Regions from separate parts of the Streptomyces sp. NPDC050161 genome, predicted to be linked through region 2. Evidence: predicted binding sites of a transcription regulator. Region 2 holds the regulator's gene; each other region holds the start of a gene.
The links. Region 2 encodes HrcA, which represses chaperone genes, less so after heat shock. Its sites were predicted from a motif close to TTNGCACTCNGNNNNNCNGAGTGCNAA; they were not measured.

Region 1: a site for HrcA is predicted at 2,032-2,058, ahead of groES (co-chaperone GroES). Genes of this name have one in related genera too.
Region 3: a site for HrcA is predicted at 3,385-3,411, ahead of groL (chaperonin GroEL). Genes of this name have one in related genera too.

What each region holds. Positions count from the first base shown of each region.
Region 1 is NZ_JBITJM010000005.1:306,801-312,681, reverse strand. It holds gene ACIBK8_RS11350 (polysaccharide deacetylase family protein) at 1-319, shown strand, start outside; gene ACIBK8_RS11345 (FtsW/RodA/SpoVE family cell cycle protein) at 361-1,788, opposite strand; gene groES (co-chaperone GroES) at 2,205-2,513, shown strand; gene groL (chaperonin GroEL) at 2,614-4,242, shown strand; gene ACIBK8_RS11330 (hydroxyacid dehydrogenase) at 4,325-5,383, opposite strand; gene ACIBK8_RS11325 (DUF2264 domain-containing protein) at 5,547-5,881, shown strand, end outside.
Region 2 is NZ_JBITJM010000002.1:488,447-494,327, forward strand. It holds gene hemW (radical SAM family heme chaperone HemW) at 41-1,273, shown strand; gene ACIBK8_RS05295 (Uma2 family endonuclease) at 1,384-1,971, shown strand; gene ACIBK8_RS05300 (DUF3097 domain-containing protein) at 1,949-2,782, opposite strand; gene ACIBK8_RS05305 (MBL fold metallo-hydrolase) at 2,899-3,633, opposite strand; gene hrcA (heat-inducible transcriptional repressor HrcA) at 3,820-4,836, shown strand; gene dnaJ (molecular chaperone DnaJ) at 4,837-5,881, shown strand, end outside.
Region 3 is NZ_JBITJM010000022.1:74,480-80,360, forward strand. It holds gene ACIBK8_RS29085 (SDR family NAD(P)-dependent oxidoreductase) at 1-578, opposite strand, end outside; gene ACIBK8_RS29090 (type 1 glutamine amidotransferase domain-containing protein) at 631-1,326, opposite strand; gene groL (chaperonin GroEL) at 1,570-3,195, opposite strand; gene ACIBK8_RS29100 (cold-shock protein) at 3,521-3,727, opposite strand; gene ACIBK8_RS29105 (MoaD/ThiS family protein) at 4,211-4,489, opposite strand; gene thrC (threonine synthase) at 4,568-5,860, opposite strand; SAM riboswitch class I at 5,877-5,881, opposite strand, start outside.

The DNA.
Region 1 (5,881 bases), on a different contig from region 2:
CCAGCAGGACAACCTCACCCGCGAACTCGGCCACACGCCCCGGCTGTTCCGCCCGCCGTACGGCGACTTCACGCTCGACACCCTCAAGGCCGCGGCCTCCTGCGGCGTGCAGGCGTTCCCGCTGTGGGCCACGGAGGCGTTCCCCGACCACTTCGACTACAGCGGCGACGACCGGAAACTCCACCCGGGCGACATCATCCTGAGCCACTTCCGGGGCCGCGAGGACTGGTCGGCGACCATGCCCGACCTGGTCCGCGAGGTGCTGAACACGGCGACCCGGCAGGGGTACGCGGTGGCGCGTCTTGAGGACTACATGTAGCCCCGGCGCGGGGGCGGCCGGCGCGGGCCGCCCCCAGGCCGTTACTCGTCGCCCGGCGGACCCGCCGCGCGCCGCCCCCTGCCGCGGCGCCGTGAGCCCCGGGCGAAGGCGCCCACCGGTTCGCGGCGCTTCTGCGCGCTGTCGCTGATCCGGATCAGCAGCGCCACCATCACCCAGTTCGCGACCAGCGACGAGCCGCCCTTGGCGAGGAACGGCAGGGCCTTGCCGGTGAGCGGGATCAGCCCGGTGACGCCGCCGCAGACGACGAAGACCTGGAGCAGCAGCGCGCCGGAGAGGCCGACGGCGAGCAGTTTGCCGAAGGGGTCGCGGGCGGTCAGACCCACCCGCATCCCGCGCTGGGCGAGCAGCGTGTAGAGCAGCAGGACGACCATCACCCCGGCCAGGCCCAGTTCCTCGCCGACGGTGGTGAGGATGAAGTCGCTGTTGCCCGCGAAGCCGATCAGCTCCGGGTGCCCCTGGCCCAGGCCGCTGCCGCCGATGCCGCCGCTGCCGAAGCTGAACAGCGCCTGCGCCGACTGGTCGGAGATCAGCCCCGGCGGTCGCTTGCCCTCGGGGAGGAAGATGTCCATGGGGTGCAGCCAGGCCATCACACGGCCCTTGACGTGCGGTTCGGCCGAGCCGACGACGGCGGCGCCGACGACGGCCATCAGCAGGCCGCACACCACCCAGCCGGTCCGCTGGGTGGCCATGTACAGCATGATCACGAAGACGCCGAAGAAGATCAGCGAGGTGCCCAGGTCCCGTTCGAAGACCAGCACCAGCAGGCTGACGACCCAGATCGTGAAGATCGGCCCGAGCTGCCTGCCGGGCGGCAGCTGGACACCCATCACCCGGCGTCCGGTCAGGGCGAGCGCGTCGCGGTTGACCGTCAGATAGCCCGCGAAGAACACCGCGATCATCAGCTTCACGAACTCGCCCGGCTGGAGCGACAGCGGCCCGAGCAGGATCCAGCGCTTGGCGCCGAACTGGTCGGCGCCGAAGAAGGCCGGCGCCATCAGCAGCACGAGTCCGACGGCCATCGTCAGGTAGACGTAGCGCTGGAGGAAGCGGTGATCGCGCAGCACTATCAGGATGCCGACGCAGACCGCCGTCCCTATCAGGGTCCACACCAGCTGGCCGCTGCCCGCCGGCTGCATGTGCAGCGAGGGCCTGGCCTCGTAGGTGAGGTCGAGACGGTGCAGCAGGACCAGGCCGAGGCCGGTCAGCAGGGTGGCCAGCGGCAGGATCAGCGGGTCGGCGCGGGCCGCGAAGCGCCGTACGACCAGGTGCGGCACCAGGGCGACGCCGATCATGGCGGCGGCGAAGCCGGCCAGCCCGTCGGGCAGTTCCCCCTTGATCGACAGACCGGCGTACGCATAGCCGAAGACGGTGATCGCCACGGCGAACGCGAGCAGCCCGGCCTCCGTCCTGCGGCGGTCGGGTGCCTGGGCGAGCGCGGCGAAGGTCATGGTGCGCTCGGCCTCGTTCTCCTCTCCGCCCGTCGCCCGGGGCACACTCGTGGGTTCTCGCACCTGTTTCCTCCGCCATGGTTCGTCGGAGCCGCGGTCCCCGGACGGGACGGGCCTGGCTGTCGGCTCGGCAGTCGAAGAGGTAGACGAGACGGACCTGGGCAGGGTTGCGGTGTCCGGTCCAGGTGTGTCCGGTTCGGCACCGGAACCGCCTGGTGGGCGGCGACCCGCGCAAAGGCTCGACTGGCACTCCGCTTGACCGAGTGCTAACTGCGTCATAGTGTCGGCGTTGGCACTCTCCGCAGGGGAGTGCTAAACACGGCGATGGGCTGGTCCGGCACCCGCGACGACGGATCCTCCTGGTCGCCACCTCAGACAGTTAACCCCGTGAGATCTCCGAAGGGGGAGGTCGGATCGTGACGACCGCCAGCACCAAGGTTGCCATCAAGCCGCTCGAGGACCGCATTGTGGTCCAGCCGCTCGACGCCGAGCAGACCACGGCCTCTGGCCTGGTCATTCCGGACACTGCCAAGGAGAAGCCCCAGGAGGGCGTCGTCCTGGCCGTCGGTCCGGGCCGCTTCGAGGACGGCAACCGTCTTCCGCTCGACGTTTCCGTCGGCGACGTCGTGCTCTACAGCAAGTACGGCGGCACCGAGGTGAAGTACAACAACGAGGACTACCTCGTCCTCTCGGCTCGCGACGTTCTCGCGATCGTCGAGAAGTAAGTCACCCAGCATTGCTGTGATCTGCGCCCCTGGTTCCCGTGTCTAAACAACCGGGGCAGGGGCGCAGTTCGTTGAGAGTACGACTAAGGACACGTAACTCATGGCGAAGATTCTGAAGTTCGACGAGGACGCCCGTCGCGCCCTCGAGCGCGGCGTCAACAAGCTTGCCGACACGGTGAAGGTGACGATCGGCCCCAAGGGCCGCAACGTCGTCATCGACAAGAAGTTCGGCGCGCCGACCATCACCAACGACGGCGTCACCATCGCCCGTGAGGTGGAGGTCGACGACCCCTACGAGAACCTGGGCGCCCAGCTCGTGAAGGAGGTGGCGACCAAGACCAACGACATCGCGGGTGACGGCACCACCACCGCCACCGTGCTGGCCCAGGCGCTGGTCCGCGAGGGCCTGCGCAACGTCGCCGCTGGCGCCTCCCCCGCCGCGCTGAAGAAGGGCATCGACGCCGCGGTCAAGGCCGTGTCCGACGACCTTCTCGCGACCGCAAGCCCGATCGAGGACAAGGCCGACATCGCGGCCGTCGCCGGTCTGTCCGCCCAGGACAAGCAGGTCGGCGAGCTGATCGCCGAGGCGATGGACAAGGTCGGCAAGGACGGTGTCATCACCGTCGAGGAGTCCAACACCTTCGGTCTGGAGCTGGACTTCACCGAGGGCATGGCCTTCGACAAGGGTTACCTCTCGCCCTACATGGTCACCGACCAGGAGCGTATGGAGGCCGTCCTTGAGGACCCGTACATCCTGATCCACCAGGGCAAGATCGGCTCGATCCAGGACCTGCTGCCGCTGCTGGAGAAGGTCATCCAGGCCGGCTCGTCCAAGCCGCTGCTGATCATCGCCGAGGACGTCGAGGGCGAGGCGCTCTCCACCCTCGTCGTCAACAAGATCCGCGGCACCTTCAACGCCGTGGCCGTCAAGGCCCCGGGCTTCGGCGACCGCCGCAAGGCGATGCTCGGCGACATGGCCACCCTCACCGGTGCCACCGTCATCGCCGAAGAGGTCGGCCTCAAGCTCGACCAGGCCGGTCTCGACGTGCTGGGCACCGCCCGTCGCGTGACCGTCACCAAGGACGACACCACCATCGTCGACGGTGGCGGCAACTCCGACGACGTCGCGGGCCGCGTCAACCAGATCAAGGCCGAGATCGAGTCCACCGACTCGGACTGGGACCGCGAGAAGCTCCAGGAGCGCCTCGCCAAGCTCGCCGGTGGCGTCTGCGTCATCCGCGTGGGTGCGGCCACCGAGGTCGAGCTCAAGGAGAAGAAGCACCGTCTGGAGGACGCCATCTCCGCGACCCGCGCCGCGGTCGAGGAGGGCATCGTCTCCGGTGGTGGCTCCGCCCTGGTGCACGCCGCCAAGGTGCTGGACGACTCCCTCGGCAAGGAGGGCGACGAGGCCACCGGTGTCGCCGTCGTCCGTCGCGCCGTCGTCGAGCCGCTGCGCTGGATCGCGGAGAACGCGGGCCTCGAGGGCTACGTCATCACCGCGAAGGTCGCCGAGCAGGACAAGGGCCAGGGCTTCAACGCCGCCACCGGCGAGTACGGCGACCTGGTCAAGGCCGGCGTCATCGACCCGGTGAAGGTCACCCGCTCCGCGCTGGAGAACGCCGCTTCGATCGCTTCGCTGCTGCTCACGACCGAGACCCTGGTCGTCGAGAAGCCCGCGGAGGAAGAGGCCGAGGCCGGTCACAGCCACGGCCACGGTCACTCCCACTAGTCGGCAGCGCCGATCCGGTAGTGCCTGACCGAGGCCCGGTCCCCTTCGCGGGGGCCGGGCCTCGTCGTGTGCGGCCCCCGGCTCAGGCGGAATGGCCGAGATCCGCCGCCCGTACGGGGTCGGCGAACGGCAGTCCCCTGGTGTAGCGCTCCAGCTCGTCCAGCGCGTGGTCGGCCAGCCGGTGCAGTTCACCGCCGAGCGACCCGGCGACGTGCGGGGTCAGCAGCACGTTCGGCAGGTCGTACAACGGCGATGCGGGGTGCGGGAGTTCGGGTTCGGTGACGTCCAGGACCGCGCTGATCCGGCCGCCGCGCAGCTCGGCGACGAGCGCGTCCTCGTCGACGAGGGAGCCGCGCGCGGTGTTGACCAGCGTCGCGCCGTCCGGCAGCAGGGCGAGTTGCGCGGCGCCGAGCAGATGCCGGGTGGCGGGCAGCGCGGGCGCGTGCACGGAGACGACGCCGCTGGCCGCGCACAGCTCGTCGAGCGGCACCGCGCGGGCCCCGAGCCGCTCCGCGTCCGCCGCGTCCACGTACGGATCGTGCAGCAGAACCCGCAGGTCGAACGGGCGCAGCAGCTCGATGACCCGGCGTCCCGTGCGGGAGGCGCCGATGACGCCGACGGTGCGGCGGTAGTTGCCTGCGGCGGCCAGCTCGCGGTGCCAGTCGTGCGCGGTGCGCAGGCTCCGGTAGCGCCGCGCCGCGTGCAGCACCCGCTTGTTGGCGAGGAGGATCGCGGCGAGGGTGTACTCCGCGACCGGCAGCGCGTTGGCCCCGGCCGCCGACGAGACGGCGATGCCGCGCTCCCAACAGGCCGGTGTGATGTGCTCCTTGACGGAACCCGCGGCGTGCACGACGGCCCGCAGCCGGGGCGCGCGCTCCAGTACCCGCCTGGTCAGCGGCGGCGCGTCCCAGCAGGTCAGCAGCACCTCGGCGGTGGCCAGCGCGGCGGCGACCGCGGGCCCGGGAGCGGTCAGATCGTGCGCGACGAGCCGGGGATCGGTACGGGCGAGCGCCGCCAGCCGAGTGTGGTGACGGGGTGCCAGCAGCCGTTCGGCCATGCCGGGGCCCATGGACAGCAGCAGCGCGGGCCGGGTGCCGGGCGTGGCCGCCTGACCCGGGCCGTGGCCGGGGGTGGGAGACATGGCAGGGACGCTCCTTCACGGTGGCCCGGCGGCGCGGTCCGCGCGAACGCGGGCCCCTTCGCGGGCACTTGACGGCATGATCCTTCGTTCGTACGGGGAAGGAGTCAAGCACCGGCCCGCGCTCCGGCGTGCGCCCCCCACCCCGTTCGTGAGAGAGGTCGCCATGGCTTCGCTGCCCTTCCCGCTACCCGCCGATGACCGCGGGCTCAGCCCGTACACCGGCTGGACCCGCGCCCACTGGGAAGCGACCGCCGACGGTCTGCTCCGGGCGGCGCTCGCCCATGCCACACCACGCCACGGGCTGCTGCTCCTGCCCGGCGGCCGGCCCAGCTTCTCCGGCACCCGCTCGGACGGGCTCGAAGGGTTCGCCCGCACCTTCCTGCTCGCCGCCCTGCGGGTGGCAGGCGCGAACGGCGACGATCCGCACGGCTTCCTCGACCGCTACGCACAGGGCCTGGCCGCCGGCACCGAATCCCCGGTCCCCGACGGGCAGTTGAC
Region 2 (5,881 bases):
CGGGAACGACCCCGCCCGCGCATGACGGACAATGGACCCCATGCCTTCCGCACTGCCCGACGGTGAGCCGATGCCCGATGACGGGGCGCTGCCCGGCCACGCGCTGGCCACCGCCGCCGACCGTCCCCTCGGCTTCTACCTGCACGTGCCGTACTGCGCGACCCGCTGCGGATACTGCGACTTCAACACCTACACCGCGAGCGAGCTGCGCGGCTCAGGCGGCGCCCTGGCCTCCCGCGACAACTACGCCGACCACGTCGTCGAGGAGATCCGGCTGGCCCGCAAGGTGCTGGGCGACGACCCGCGCCGGGTCGAGACGGTCTTCGTCGGCGGCGGCACCCCGACCCTGCTGCCCGCCGCCGACCTCGCCAAGATGCTCGCCGCCATCCGCGAGGAATTCGGCCTCGCCCCGCACGCCGAGATCACCACCGAGGCCAACCCGGAATCCGTCGACCCGCGCTACCTCGCCGAGCTGCGCGACGGCGGCTTCAACCGCGTCTCCTTCGGCATGCAGAGCGCCCGGCAGCACGTCCTGAAGATCCTCGACCGCACGCACACCCCCGGACGCCCCGAGGCATGCGTCGCGGAGGCCCGCGCGGCCGGTTTCGAGCACGTCAACCTCGACCTGATCTACGGCACCCCGGGCGAGAGCGACGACGACTGGCGCGCCACCCTGGACGCCGCGCTCGCCGCAGGACCCGACCACGTCTCCGCGTACGCCCTGATCGTCGAGGAAGGCACCCAGCTGGCCCGCCGGATCCGCCGCGGCGAGGTCCCGATGACCGACGACGACGTGCACGCCGACCGCTACCTGATCGCCGACGAACGCCTCGCCGCGGCCGGCTTCCGCTGGTACGAGGTCTCCAACTGGGCCACCACGGACGCCGCCCGCTGCCGCCACAACGAGCTGTACTGGACCGGCGCCGACTGGTGGGGCGCGGGCCCCGGCGCCCACAGCCACGTCGGCGGCGTCCGCTGGTGGAACGTCAAGCACCCCGGCGCCTACGCCCAGGCACTCGCCGAAGGCCGCTCCCCGGGCGCCGGGCGCGAGGTGCTCGCCGCCGAGGACCGCCGCGTCGAACGCATCCTCCTGGAACTGCGGCTCTCCGACGGCTGCCCGCTGGACCTGCTCGCCCCGCAGGGCGCCCGCGCCGCCGCCCGCGCGCTCGCCGACGGCCTGCTGGAGGCGGCCCCGTACGAAGCAGGCCGGGCCGTCCTGACGCTCCGCGGGCGGCTGCTGGCCGACGCGGTGGTGCGGGATCTGGTGGACTAGGAGGCGTCAGGACTCGGACGAGTGAACCGATGCGGGTGCGCTGCGCCCCCGCCTACGCTCTCCCTGGGCTGCCGCTAAATGCACGCGGCGTGATGTGGAGGGCCACGGAGATGACCGCTGTGGATGAACGGATGACGACCGACGCCACCGAAATCTTCGAGAACCTGGAGGTTCCCGAGGGTTACAAGGCGGAACTCCTGTGGGGGGACATTGTGATGATGGCCGGGCCCGACTGGGTCCACAACGACATCATCGAGCGGGTGGTGGACCAGATCCCGCGGGCCCGGTGGCACCGCAAGCAGACACAGGACATCGCCATTCCACAGGAGGCCAGCGAGCCTCAGCCCGACCTCGTCGTGCTCGAACGCGGCGCGTTCGAGGGGCCGGGACGCCTCGTTCCCGTGGCGGCGGTGACGCTCCTCGTGGAGGTCGTGTCGAAGAGCAGCGTCGATCGTGACTACGGCGAGAAGCGTGCTCTCTACGCAGCGGGCGGGGTTCCCCTGTACCTGATCATCGACCCCATGGAGGCCCAGTGCGTCCTGCTCAGCAAGCCGTCGGGAAGCGGCCCGGAGGCTGACTACGAGGTGGACGTGGCCACGAAGTTCGGCCGGCCGGTGCCGCTGGAACCGCTCGGCGTCGAGCTGGACACCACGGAGTTCGAGACCCTCCCCCCGGTCAAGCGTCACCGCCGCCCGTAACGAAGTCGATCAGCTCCTCCACCCGCCCGAGGAGCGCGGGTTCGAGGTCGCGGTAGGAGCGGACGCCGGACAGGATCCGCTGCCATGCCGCGCCGGTGTTCTCCGGCCAGCCCAAGGCCCGGCAGACCCCCGTCTTCCAGTCCTGGCCGCGCGGCACGGACGGCCAGCCGGGGATGCCGACGGACGACGGCTTCACCGCCTCCCACACGTCGATGTACGGATGGCCGACCACCAGCGCATGCTCACCGGTCACCTCGGCCGCGATCCGGGACTCCTTCGAGCCGGGCACGAGATGGTCGACGAGGACGCCGAGCCTGGCGTCGGGGCCGGGGGAGAAGGAACGGACGATCGCCGGGAGGTCGTCGATGCCCTCCAGGTACTCCACGACGACCCCCTCGATGCGCAGATCGTCGCCCCACACCCGCTCCACCAGCTCCGCGTCGTGCCGCCCCTCCACATAGATGCGGCCGGCCCGCGCGACCCGGGCGCGGGCGCCGGGGACCGCGACCGAGCCGGACGCCGTACGGGCCGGCGCGCTCGGCGCGGGGCGGCCCGCGGGCCGTACGAGAGTGACGACCTTGCCCTCCAGGAGGAAGCCGCGCGGCTCCATCGGGAAGACGCGGTGCTTGCCGAAGCGGTCCTCCAGGGTGACCGTCGGGCCCTGCGCCGACTTCTCGCAGCGGATCACCGCGCCGCAGAAGCCCGTGGTGACCTCCTCGACCACCAGATCGGGGTCGGCCGGCACCTCGGGGGCGGGGCGCTGCTTCTTCCAGGGCGGGGTGAGGTCGGAGCTGTAGCGCTTGCTCTGCATGGGGTCTGCGGACCTGTTCTGTGACGAAGGCGCGGGGCGCCCGGTGGGCACGGGAGGGCGGTGCGGAGGTACCGGCATCGCGGCGGGCGGTGCGGAAGATACGGGGGCGGCGCCGGTCAGGCGGGGGACACGCCGAAACGGGCGGCGAGCGTGTTGCGCTGCTCACGGACGAAACGGGCATCCACGACAGCGCCGTGCCCCGGTACGTACACCGCGTCATCGCCGCCCAGGGCCAGCAGCCGGTCCAGGGCGGCGGGCCACTGCCGCACCAGCGCGTCCGGTCCCGCGGACGGTTCGCCGGACTCCTCGACCAGGTCGCCGCAGAAGACGACTTCGGGGGCGCCGGGCCGGTCGGCGGCGAGTACCGCCAGGTCGTGCGCGGTGTGGCCGGGGCCGACGTTGGCGAGCAGCACCTGCCGGCCGCCGAGGTCCACGGTCAGCTCGCCGTGCACGAGATGGTGCGGGCGCACCAGCAGGTCGGCGGCGTCCGCCGCCGCGTCCGGGTCGACGCCGTGCCGCACCGCGTCGAGCCGCAGGGCGTCGCCGCCGCGCGCCAGCAGCTCGTCCATCCCCGCCGCGGCGAACACCTGCACCCCGGCGAAGGCGGCGGCGCCCAGGACGTGGTCGAAGTGCGGATGGGTCAGCGCGAGATGTGTCACGTCGCGGCCGAGCACCGCGCGGACGGAGCGGCGCAGCGCGGCGCCGTCGCGCAGGGTCGCGCCGGTGTCCACGAGCAGGACGCCTTCGGTCCCCGCGATGACGCCGACGGTCTCGTCCCAGCCCGGCATCCGGCGTCTGGCGATGTGCTCACCGAGCCGTTCCCACCCGGCCTCTTCCCAAGTCGTGCGCATGCCGAGACGCTATCGGTATCGCGATAGCGTTGCCCGGCGGATCAGGGGCCACGGTCGGTGTTCCGGGCGGGCGCCCTTGCCCCGGCCGTGCTACCCGGCCGTACACTGGAGCGGTGTTTGGCACTCGACCCGGGTGAGTGCCAGGCGGACGCGGCGGCCCGGACGGCAGGACTGGAGGTGTGCGCCATGCTCAGTGAACGCAGGCTTGAGGTGCTGCGTGCCATCGTCCAGGACTACGTCGGCACCGAGGAGCCGGTCGGCTCGAAGGCGCTGACCGAGCGCCATCAGCTGGGCGTCTCCCCGGCGACGGTCCGCAACGACATGGCTTTCCTGGAGGACGAGGGGTTCATCGCCCAGCCGCACACCAGCGCGGGCCGGATCCCCACCGACAAGGGCTACCGCCTGTTCGTCGACAAGCTGGCCGGCGTCAAGCCGCTGTCCAGCCCGGAGCGCCGGGCCATCCAGAACTTCCTGGACGGCGCGGTCGACCTCGACGACGTGGTGGGCCGCACGGTCCGGCTGCTCGCGCAGCTGACCCGGCAGGTCGCGGTCGTGCAGTACCCCTCGCTGACCCGGTCGACGGTCCGGCACGTGGAGCTGCTGTCGCTGGCGCCCGCGCGGCTGATGCTCGTCCTGATCACGGACACCGGGCGGGTCGAGCAGCGGCTGATCGACTGCCAGGCGCCGTTCGGTGAGGCGTCCCTCGCCGATCTGCGGGCCCGGCTCAACAGCCGGGTGGTGGGCCGCCGGTTCGCGGATGTGCCGCAATTGGTGCAGGATCTTCCGGACTCCTTCGAGCAGGAGGACCGCGGTACCGTCTCGACGGTGCTCTCGGTGCTGCTGGAGACTTTGGTGGAGGAGACCGAGGAGCGTCTGGTGATCGGCGGGACCGCCAATCTCACGCGCTTCGGGCACGATTTCCCACTGACCATCCGGCCGGTGCTGGAAGCCCTTGAGGAGCACGTGGTGCTGCTCAAGCTGCTCGGGGAGGCCAAAGACTCGGGCATGACCGTACGTATCGGGCATGAGAATGCCCACGAAGGGCTGGCGGCCACATCGGTGGTCGCGGTCGGCTACGGTTCGGGCGACGAGGCAGTCGCCAAACTCGGCGTGGTCGGACCGACCCGCATGGACTACCCCGGAACGATGGGAGCGGTACGCGCAGTGGCACGTTACGTCGGACAGATCCTGGCGGAGTCGTAAGTGGCCACGGACTATTACACGGTCCTCGGTGTCAGCCGCGACGCCTCGCAGGACCAGATCAAGAAGGCTTTCCGGCGGCTGGCCCGTGAGCTGCACCCGGATGTGAACCCGGATCCGAAGACCCAGGAGCGGTTCAAGGAGATCAACGCCGCTTACGAGGTGCTGTCGGACCCGCAGAAGAAGCAGGTCTACGACCTCGGCGGCGACCCGCTCTCGCAGGCGGGCGGCGGTGGCGGGGCCGGCGGCTTCGGCGCGGGCTTCGGCAACTTCTCCGACATCATGGACGCGTTCTTCGGTGCCTCCTCGCAGCGCGGCCCGCGCTCGCGGACCCGGCGCGGCCAGGACGCGATGATCCGGCTCGACATCGAGCTGAACGAAGCGGCCTTCGGCACGACCAAGGACATCCAGGTCGACACCGCCATCGTGTGCACCACGTGCACCGGCGAGGGCGCGGCGCCCGGTACCTCGGCGCAGACCTGCGACATGTGCCGCGGTCGCGGTGAGGTCTCGCAGGTCACCCGCTCCTTCCTCGGCCAGGTCATGACGTCCAGGCCGTGCCCGCAGTGCCAGGGCTTCGGCACGGTCGTGCCGACGCCGTGCCCCGAGTGTGCGGGCGACGGGCGGATCCGCTCGCGCCGCACCCTCACCGTGAAGATCCCGGCGGGTGTCGACAACGGCACCCGGATCCAGCTCGCGGGCGAGGGCGAGGTCGGCCCCGGCGGCGGCCCGGCCGGTGACCTCTACGTCGAGATCCACGAGCTGGCCCACTCCGTCTTCCAGCGGCGCGGTGACGACCTGCACTGCACGGTCACCATCCCGATGACCGCGGCGTCCCTGGGCACCAAGTGTCCGCTGGAGACGCTGGACGGGATGGAGGAGATCGACGTACGGCCCGGTACCCAGTCCGGCCAGTCGATCCCGCTGCACCAGCGGGGTGTGACGCACCTGCGCGGCGGCGGCCGTGGCGACCTGATCGTCCACGTCGAGGTGCTGACACCCTCCAAGCTCGACGCCGAGCAGGAAGAGCTGCTGCGGCGGCTGGCCA
Region 3 (5,881 bases), on a different contig from region 2:
ACGAGTGTGTTGCAGGTGACGCCGTGCGGTGACCACGCCTCGGCCTGGGAGCGGGCCAGGGACTCCAGTGCGCCCTTGGAGACCCCGTAGGCGCCGCTCTGGACGAAGGCGCGGTGCGCCTGCTGGGAGGTGATGTGGATGATCCTGCCGTAGCCGCGTTCGGCCATGCCGGGGCCGAACCTGCGGCCCAGCAGGAAGGGCGCCTCCAGGTTCACGGCCATCGTGGTGTCCCAGACCTCGTCGTCCAACTCGCCCATCGGCGGGCGCAGGTTGACCCCGGCGCAGTTGACGAGAATGTCCGGTTCGCCGAATACGGCAGCCGCCCGGTCCGCCGCCGTCCGCACCCCTTCGCGGGTGCCGAGGTCGGCGCTCACCCAGGCCGCCCGGCAGCCTTCGGCCGTCAACTCGTCGGCGGTGGCGGCGAGTTCCGCTTCCCTGCGCGCCACGATCACGACGTTGGCGCCCGCGCGGGCGAGGGCGCCGGTGATGGCCCGGCCGATGCCGGAGCTGCCGCCGGTCACCACGGCGGTCCTGCCGTCCAGGGCGAACAGGCCGGAGAGGTACGTCTGCGAAGTCATGGCCGCACCTTAGACGCGGCGTTCGCGGGGTGCGCGAGGGGGTCGGGGCAGGTCAGCGCAGCCGCCCGACGACCGCTTCGGCGACCGCCTGCGCGCTGCCGGGGTTCTGCCCCGTGATCAGCAGGCCGTCCTCGACCACGTACGTGGCGAACGGCTTCTCCGCCGTGCTGTAGGACGCCCCGAGCTGCTTGAGCCGGTCCTGGAGGCTGTAGGGAACCACGTCCGCGCGCTGGGCCAGCTCTTCCTCGGGCCACGAGAAGCCGGTGACGTCCTTGCCCCGCACCAGCGGCTCCCCGCCGCTCAGGGTGACGTCGAGCAGGCCGCACGGCCCGTGGCAGACCGCCGAGACGATCCGGCCGGTTTCGTGGAACCGGGCAATGAGCGATTCCAGCGCCGCGCTCTGGTGGAAGTCGAACATCACGCCGTGCCCGCCGGTGAGGTAGATCGCGTCGAAGTCCTCGACGTCGACGTCCGCCACCGGCACGGTGTCCGTCAGCTTGTCCATGAACGCACGGTCGGCGTAGCGCTTGCCGGTGCCCAGGTCGGCGAGGACGTCGTGGGCCAGGCTCTCCGGGTCGAGCGGGACGTGGCCGCCCGCGATACTGGCGATCGTCATCGCGAAGCCGGCCTGTTCGGCGACGTCGTAGAAGTGCGTCAGCTCCCCCAGCCACAGGCCGGTGCGGTACCCGGCCTTCTCGTACTCGCCCACGCTCGTGACGATGACCAGGATGCGGTTGGTGCCGGCCATGGCGGCCTCCCTCTCCGAGCTGCCGGTGAAGCCGCCGGTGCCCGCGGGCACCCCGCAAGGGCCAGGCGGCACACGCGACTCACTCCCACGGTAACCGTGATCGTTTACGCCGCAACGCGGCTCCCGCACCGACGATTTGGCCCCGTGGTCCGCCCCGCACAACGCCCGAGGGCGACACCCCCCGGAAGGGGTGCCGCCCTCAGTACGTACTCCGGCGCTATGGCCTGCCGATCCTCGGGAGGATCAGAAGTCCATGTCACCGCCGGGCATGCCACCGCCGGCCGGGGCGGCGGACGCCTTCTCCGGCTTGTCGGCGATGACGGCCTCGGTGGTGAGGAACAGCGCGGCGATGGAGGCGGCGTTCTGCAGCGCGGAACGGGTCACCTTCGCCGGGTCGATGATGCCCTCGGCGATCATGTCGACGTACTCGCCGGTCGCGGCGTTCAGACCGTGGCCGACGGCCAGGTTGCGCACCTTCTCCACGACAACGCCGCCCTCAAGGCCGCCGTTGACGGAGATCTGCTTCAGCGGGGCCTCCAGGGCCAGCTTCACCGCGTTGGCGCCGGTGGCCTCGTCACCCTCCAGCTCCAGCTTCTCGAAGACCGAGGAAGCCTGCAGCAGGGCCACGCCACCGCCGGCGACGATGCCCTCCTCGACGGCCGCCTTCGCGTTGCGAACGGCGTCCTCGATGCGGTGCTTGCGCTCCTTGAGCTCGACCTCGGTCGCGGCACCGGCCTTGATGACCGCAACACCGCCGGCGAGCTTCGCCAGGCGCTCCTGCAGCTTCTCGCGGTCGTAGTCGCTGTCCGAGTTCTCGATCTCGGCGCGGATCTGGTTCACGCGGCCCTGGACCTGGTCGCTGTCGCCAGCGCCGTCCACGATCGTGGTCTCGTCCTTGGTGATGACGACCTTGCGGGCGCGGCCCAGCAGGTCGAGACCGGCGTTCTCCAGCTTGAGGCCGACCTCCTCGGAGATGACGGTGCCACCGGTGAGGATGGCGATGTCGCCGAGCATGGCCTTGCGGCGGTCACCGAAGCCCGGGGCCTTGACGGCGACGGACTTGAAGGTGCCACGGATCTTGTTGACGACCAGGGTCGACAGGGCCTCGCCCTCGACGTCCTCGGCGATGATCAGCAGCGCCTTGCCGGACTGCATGACCTTCTCCAGGAGCGGCAGCAGGTCCTTGACGTTGCCGATCTTGGAGTTGACGATCAGGATGTACGGGTCGTCGAGCGACGCCTCCATACGCTCCATGTCGGTGGCGAAGTACGCCGAGATGTAGCCCTTGTCGAAGCGCATACCCTCGGTGAGTTCCAGCTCCAGACCGAAGGTCTGGGACTCCTCGACGGTGATGACGCCTTCCTTGCCGACCTTGTCCATGGCCTCGGCGATCAGCTCGCCGATCTGGGTGTCAGCGGCGGAGATGGAGGCGGTCGAAGCGATCTGCTCCTTGGTCTCCACGTCCTTGGCCTGCTCCAGCAGAGCGGCGGAGACGGCCTCGACGGCCTTCTCGATGCCGCGCTTGAGCGCCATCGGGTTGGCGCCGGCGGCGACGTTGCGCAGGCCCTCCTTGACGAGCGCCTGGGCCAGGACGGTCGCGGTCGTCGTGCCGTCACCGGCGACGTCGTCCGTCTTCTTCGCGACCTCCTTGACCAGCTCGGCGCCGATCTTCTCGTACGGGTCCTCCAGCTCGATCTCCTTGGCGATGGACACACCATCGTTGGTGATCGTGGGGGCGCCCCACTTCTTCTCAAGGACGACGTTGCGGCCCTTGGGGCCGAGGGTGACCTTGACGGCGTCGGCGAGCTGGTTCATACCGCGCTCAAGGCCGCGCCGCGCCTCCTCGTCGAACGCGATGATCTTGGCCATGTGAAGTGGTCCTCCCAGGACGAAGGGGGCACCTCCCGCGCCCGAAGGCGTGGAGGCGGATTTCTCCGGACCGCGCTGGCGCCCGCGACGGACGGACCACACACCGGACGGTTCCTTCCCGCCCTGCCTGCGGACCTCGCCGACGGTCCAAAACTGTCACTCTCACCCGGAGAGTGCTAACGCCAATGATTAGCACTCGACCCCCTAGAGTGCAAGCGCCTGTGGGATACGTCGGGCCTACGCCCCCCGACCGTCCCGGGCACGACAGGAGGCCCGCACCCCCGAAGGGATGCGGGCCTCCTTCATGCTGCAGTCGGTCGGCGCCTCAGCCGGCCGCCACCCGGACCATGTCCGCCTGCGGCCCTTTCTGGCCCTGCGAGATCTCGAACTCGACCCGCTGGCCCTCCTCAAGGGTGCGGTAACCGTCCATCTGGATCGCGCTGTAGTGGACGAAAACATCCGCACCACCGTCGACCGCGATGAAGCCGTACCCCTTCTCCGCGTTGAACCACTTGACGGTGCCCTGAGCCATGCCTAACTCCCCTATTACTGGCCCTTGCGCAGGACCGCACTCCGCGGACCCGGGTCAGACCTCACCCCGCGAATGGCCCGTGGGGTGTGCGCCGGAACGCGTCGACCGCCGCTGAATGTATCTGCACCGATGCCCAGCGCAACAGGTCAATCGGACGAGAATTCTGACGGCGCAGGAAGGGGCGATATGCCCTGAACTACCCATATTCCCGGGCAAGTCGGGCCGGGCATAGCGCACTTAAGCCGCAAATGCTGCACACACTTTGCGCACAACTCACCGCGATCTCATGGGCGTCGAACCGCTCACGGTGGGGGCGTGGAAGGGAATCAGCGAAATGGTATCGCGTTTTGCAGGACCCTTTCACAACTCGGAATGGCCCCGTCCGCTTATCCGCGGACGGGGCCATTCCAGTCAGTCAAGGGAAAGGATGGCGCGAATTGAACGGCGCACTCCTTCCGAGGGGGCAGCGGCCCCCGAAGGCGGTCAGCAGCCTCCCGCCACCGCCGGAATGATCGAGATGCCCGCACCGTCCGGCGTAGGCGTCTCCAGGCCCTGCTCGAAGCGCACGTCGTCGTCGTTGACGTACACGTTCACGAAGCGGCGCAGCTTGCCCGCGTCGTCCAGCACACGGGCCGCGATGCCCTGGTGGTTCTTCTCCAGGTCGCCGATCACCTCGGAGAGGGTCGCGCCCTCGGCCGCGACCTCGGCCTGGCCACCGGTGTACGTGCGGAGGATGGTGGGGATGCGGACCTTGACGCTCATGGGTTCTGCCTTCCAACGGCTACGGAATACGACTGCGGGTTCGGGGGCCGCCGGGCGAGCGGCGGCGGGCGGGACGGGTCAGCCGGCCAGACCGGCCGAGCGGAACGCGTCCAGGCTCGGGCGGATGGTGGCCGTGGGGCCCGTGGTCGGGGCGACGGCGTCAAGCGTCTTGAGGCCGTCACCGGTGTTCAGGACGACGGTGGTCAGGGACGGGTCGAGCAGCCCCTCGTCGATGAGCTTCTTGGTCACGCCGACGGTCACACCGCCCGCGGTCTCCGCGAAGATCCCTTCCGTCCGGGCCAGCAGCTTGATCGCGTCCACGACCTGCTCGTCGTTCACATCCTCCACCGCACCGCCGGTACGGCGCGCGATGTCCAGGACGTAGGGACCGTCGGCCGGGTTGCCGATCGCCAGCGACTTGGCGATGGTGTCCGGCTTCTGCGGGCGCACCACGTCGTGACCGGCCTTGAACGCCGTCGAGACCGGCGAGCAGCCCTCCGCCTGGGCGCCGAAGATCTTGTAGGGCCGGTCCTCGACGAGGCCGAGGGCGATCAGCTCCTTCAGACCCTTGTCGATCTTCGTCAGCTGCGAGCCCGACGCGATCGGAATGACGATCTGGTCCGGGAGCCGCCACCCCAGCTGCTCGCAGATCTCGTACGCGAGCGTCTTGGAGCCCTCGCCGTAGTACGGACGGAGGTTGACGTTGACGAAGCCCCAGCCCTCGCCGAGCGGATCGCCGATCAGCTCGCTGCAGAAGCGGTTGACGTCGTCGTAATTGCCCTCGATGCCGACCAGGTCGCCGCCGTAGACCGCGGCCATGACGACCTTGCCCGCCTCCAGGTCGTGCGGGATGAAGACGCAGGACTTGAAGCCGGCCCGGCGCGCCGCCGCGCCCACCGCGCCGGCGAGGTTGCCGGTCGACGAGCAGGACAGGGTGGTGAAGCCGAAGGCGCGGGCGGCTTCCACGGCGATGGCGACGACCCGGTCCTTGAAGGAGTGCGTCGGGTTGCCGGAGTCGTCCTTGACGTACAGGCCGCCGGTGACACCCAGCTCACGGGCGAGGTTGTCGGCCTTGACGAGCTTGGTGAAGCCGGGGTTGAGGTTCGGCTTCTCGGCCACGTCCTCGGGGACGGGCAGCAGCGGCGCATAGCGCCAGATGTTGTCGGGACCGGCCTCGATCCGCTTCCGCAGTCCCTCGGGGTCGCCACTCGGCAGGTCGTACGCCACTTCGAGCGGCCCGAAACAGGTCGCACAGGCGAAGATCGGGCCGAGGTCGAAACGCTCGCCGCATTCGCGGCAGGAGAGCGCGACGGCAGGACCCAGAGCGACGGAGGAAGCGTTTTCGGTGACTTCAGTAGCTTGCACAGCCATGGAGGGAGGCCCTTTCTCCTC